One region of the Paucidesulfovibrio gracilis DSM 16080 genome, then DNA from elsewhere that is predicted to be linked to it. Evidence: riboswitches for the same ligand, from Rfam matches in the RefSeq annotation. Region 1 holds a riboswitch; the other holds the start of a gene.
What was found. A riboswitch is a leader RNA that binds a small molecule or an ion and turns the genes downstream of it on or off. The one in region 1 is predicted to bind thiamine pyrophosphate.

Region 1 (2,198 bases):
GGACAGTATGGTTTGCGTCTCGTGGTCGCCCTGATTTTGTTCTGGGTCGGCTTCGTGCTTTCCCGACGGCTGTCCTCGTTGGTGGGACGGCTGATGGAAAAGGGCGGCGTTGATGTCATTCTGGTCAGTTTTGTACGCAATGCCCTGCATTATCTGCTTGTGACGGCCGTCGGCATAGCGGCCCTCGGACAGCTTGGCATCAATGTGACATCGTTTCTGGCAGTGCTCGGCGCCGCTGGTTTGGCCGTTGGCCTGGCGCTCAAGGATTCCCTGTCCAACTTTGCGGCGGGCGTATTGCTCATCTTTTTCCGATTTTTCCGTGTGGGCGACTATGTCACGGTGGGCGGCACCTCGGGAACGGTCATGGCCGTGAATTTGTTCAACACCGAGCTGGCCACGCCGGACAACCAAAAGGTCTACGTCCCCAACTCCAGCATCCTTGGGAACGTCATCGTGAATGTGACGGCCAATGATACGCGGCGCATCGATCTGGTAGTGGGAATCGGATACGGAGACATTATTTCCAAGGCCAAGGGAATTTTAGAAGGTCTTCTCGCCGCGGACGAGCGTATCCTCAAGGAGCCGGAACCCATGGTCGCGGTGTCGGAACTGGGGGACAGCAGCGTGAATTTTGTGGTGCGGCCCTGGGTTCGGACGGACGATTACTGGTCTGTCCGGTTTGATCTGATCCGTTCCATCAAGGAAACATTCGACGAACAGGGCGTGACCATTCCGTTTCCTCAGCAGGATGTGCATTTGTTCACCGAAAAATAGGATTTTTGTGCTACAGCGGACCTCGATTTATTGTCGGGGTCCGCTTGATTCCGTTACGGCTTTTTGATAGCCGTCGATTTTGCCGATGGGGGTGCTTCGCTTGAGCCGAAGCTGAGATCACACCCTTGGAACGTGAAGCAGTTCGCACTGCCGTACGGAATCTGGCGCAATACAAATTTGCACCTCTTTTCGCGCAGTGCCCCTTGAACATCATCTGAAGGGGCTTTTTTATGTCCAAACACCAACTTTCCTTTGCCAATCTGTTTTTTCTCTGGTTTGGTGCGGCCGTTTCCGTGGCCGAAATTCTTACCGGTGGCCTGCTTGCCGATCTGGGGCTGGAAAAAGCCCTGTGGGCCAATGTATTGGGACATCTGGCCGGAACCGCACTCCTTGTGCTGGCGGGCTGGATCGGATTCCGCGAACGCCTTCCCGCCATCATGTCCACCCGTATTTCCTTTGGCCGCCAGGGTTCGTATCTCATCTCCGTCATCAACGTGTTTCAGCTACTTGGCTGGACGGCCTGGATGGTGCTCTTGGGCGGCGGAGCGCTCAACGGCCTGACCACCGCACTCTGGGGGCTGGACAATCAGATTTTGCTTTCCGCCGTTGTTGGGGCGTTCATCGGATTGTGGGTTTTTTTGGGGATTCGCGGTTTCAAATGGCTGAATATGGTCGCGGTGAGCCTGCTGCTCGTGTTGACCGTGGTGCTCAGCTGGGTGCTGCTGTCCCGGCCGGAGGCCATTGCCGGCGCAGGCGGAGACGGGCCGTTTCATTTCGGTTTTGAAATGGCCATCATCATGCCGCTGTCCTGGTTTCCGCTCATCTCCGATTATACGAGCATGGCCAAGACGCGCACCGCTTCCTGGCTCGCGCCGCTGCTGGGTTATTTTTTGGGCAGTTGCTGGATGTACGGCATCGGCATCCTGGGAGCGCTGCACTCGGGCAGCTTTGATCCCGCGTCCATGATGCTGGCGGCCAATCTGGGCATGGTGGCCTTGGGCATTATCGGTTTGTCCACCATTACCACTACGTTTCTGGACGTTTACTCCGCCGCTGTTTCCAGTCTGAATATCTTCCCCAGGTTGAGCCGTCGTTGGACTTCCGTGGTGTTCGCGGTGATCGGCACCGTGCTTGCCATGTATGTACCCATTACCAAGTATGAATGGTTCCTGTATGCGTTGGGTTCCGTATTCGCGCCGTTGGTGGCCATTTTGTTGGCGGATTATTATGTGCTGCGCACCGATAAAAGAAAAACATCCTGGGATCCGGCAGCCACGATAAGTCTTGCACTTGGCGTTGCCTTGTATTACCAGCTGAAGCCGTTCGGGTTGTTGGTGGGACCGACCCTTGTCACCATCCTGGGCACGTTCGCGCTGCACCTCGTGGTGCGCCGTTGCGCGACAGCGCTCGGGCGGTAGACGCAC
Region 2 (2,198 bases), on a different contig from region 1:
GATATTCAAGGCGACGAAGTCCCTCCACGAGGACGGGGACCGCCGGACGATGGCCGCAATAGCCGATGATTCCGCACATGGTTCACTCCGCTTGCGTCGTTTTCATTTTGGTTCAAAGGCGCAGGTGCTTTCGTTTCATAGAGGCACGAGCCGCACAAATCAAGAGGGGCGGGATGTGTCCGGGTCGGCAGAACCAGCAGGCAGAGCCGGATTTCCCGGCAAGGCCGCGTGATTTCGGTGGCCGCGGAATGAAAAAAAGCGTCCCGCGGACGAAAATCCACAGGACGCTTGTTCGAAGTGGGGCAAAGACGGAGTACGATCCGTGATTTGCCGGACGGCTGCTATTCGCCGCGCAGCTCCTTGGCGATAAGCTCGGCCACCCTCAGGCCGGAAAGCAGCATGCCGCCGAAGATCGGACCCATGCGGTAGGAGCCGAAGGTGGCGTTGGCGGCCATGCCCGTGACCCACATGCCCGGGAACACTTCGCGGGTGTTCTCCACAGTGGTGGACTCGGCGCGTTCCGCCCACATGGATTGTTCCCCCTCGATCTTGCCGGAGGGCGTGTTCAGGCGCACGTCGTTTTTGCGGACCACGGTCTTGAGCACTTCGGTATCGTGGCCGGTGGCCTCGATCACGCAGCGTGTGCCGAGCACCACAGGGTCGATGTGCAGGCCCGCCATTTCCACGGGCGAGGAGTTGATGACCAGGCCGGTGACGCGTTTGCCGTCCGCTTCCTCACGGATGCACACGTCTTCCACGCTGGTGCAGTTGAAGACCTTGGTCCCGGCAAGGCAGGCGCGGGAGGCCAGGGTGGTGGTGCAGGCCACGGCATCGGCGGTGTAGTATCCGTCGCGGTAGTGGCTGACAGCAATGCCCGCCTCTTCCAGGATGTGGCGGCTTTCTTCCTGCACCACAGCCATGTTCCAGGTCATGCCGCCGCCCCACATGCCGCCGCCCAGGGAGAGCTTGCGCTCGAACAGGGCCACGTTGAAGCCTTCGGAAGCCAGCTTCCAGGCAGCGGTGAGTCCGGAGGGACCGCCGCCCACAATGGCCACGTCAAGGTTCAGGCAGGATTTGAATTTTTCGAAAAAGCGGTCGGCAATGGCCTCGGTGATGATGCGTTCGTCCAGGGGTTGGTTGGTCATGATGTGCGTCCTCCTTAAGCAATAGTAAGGTTAACCCCGCAAAAACGGGGCAAGACGCCGGTGGGTGACGCGGGGGCGCGACCGTTCGCGGCCTCACGCGTTCACAGGGGAGAGAATGGATGAAAAGAAACCCGAAGCGGTTTCTTCAGGAATCCGATTTCCCTTCGCCAGTGTGAACTGGAGCAGGTTCGATGGGTTTGCTCTCAGCCCCGCAGATGAGCGGGACACCCCAACCGGACAGTGGGCGTTTATCAAGGCTTGACCGTTGTGGCAAGCCCTTTTGTTCGTGAATAAAACAACAGTGAAAAAAGAAGGTTACATCATGCTCGGCAGCCAGAGCGCCAGTTGCGGCAGGGCCATGAGCAGGGCCACCACCAGGGCATAGCAGGCCAGAAAGTAGCTGACACCGGCAAACACGTGGCGCATGGGGATATTTCCGGCCATGGACGCGACAATGAAGGTGTTCACGCCCACGGGTGGGGTGATGGCTCCCATGGTGGTGACCACGGTGATGAGCACGCCGAACCAGATCATGTCGTACCCCATGGCCTGGACCACGGGCTGGAAGATGGGAATCGTCACCAGCAGCAGGGCCAGGGCATCCATAACCATGCCGCCCACCGCGTAGATCAGGCAGATGAGCAGGATCACGGTCCAGGACGGTACGGCCAGGGAAGCGACCATGGACGCCATTTCCGAGGGCAGTCGGGCAATGGTCAGAAATTTGGCGAAAATCACCGCGCCCATCATGATCACCAGAATCATGCAGGAGATGCGGATGGTGTCGGACAGGGCCAGGATCAGCTTTTTCCAGGTCATTTTCCCCGTGACCGTGGCCAGTAGCAGAGCCAGGGCCGAACCAGCCGCGCCCACTTCAGTGGGGGAGAAGAAGCCCGCGAACAATCCGCCCATGACCAGCCCGAACAGCAGCAGCATTTCAAGGGAACCGGGCAGGGAGCGGATTTTTTCGCCCAGGGTGGTGCGCGGTCCGGCCGGACCCCAGTCCGCGTGACGCAGGCAGAGCATCCGCACGGTGCCGAGAAAGAGCAGGAT

Region 2: another riboswitch for thiamine pyrophosphate. It lies ahead of B5D49_RS08595 (sulfide-dependent adenosine diphosphate thiazole synthase); the one in region 1 lies ahead of cytX (putative hydroxymethylpyrimidine transporter CytX).

The regions. Positions count from the first base shown of each region.
Region 1 is NZ_FUYC01000009.1:55,152-57,349, forward strand. It holds gene B5D49_RS09980 (mechanosensitive ion channel family protein) at 1-774, shown strand, start outside; TPP riboswitch at 852-950, shown strand; gene cytX (putative hydroxymethylpyrimidine transporter CytX) at 1,005-2,192, shown strand.
Region 2 is NZ_FUYC01000006.1:143,126-145,323, forward strand. It holds gene glmS (glutamine--fructose-6-phosphate transaminase (isomerizing)) at 1-79, opposite strand, end outside; gene B5D49_RS08595 (sulfide-dependent adenosine diphosphate thiazole synthase) at 342-1,145, opposite strand; TPP riboswitch at 1,287-1,387, opposite strand; gene B5D49_RS08600 (TRAP transporter large permease) at 1,461-2,198, opposite strand, start outside.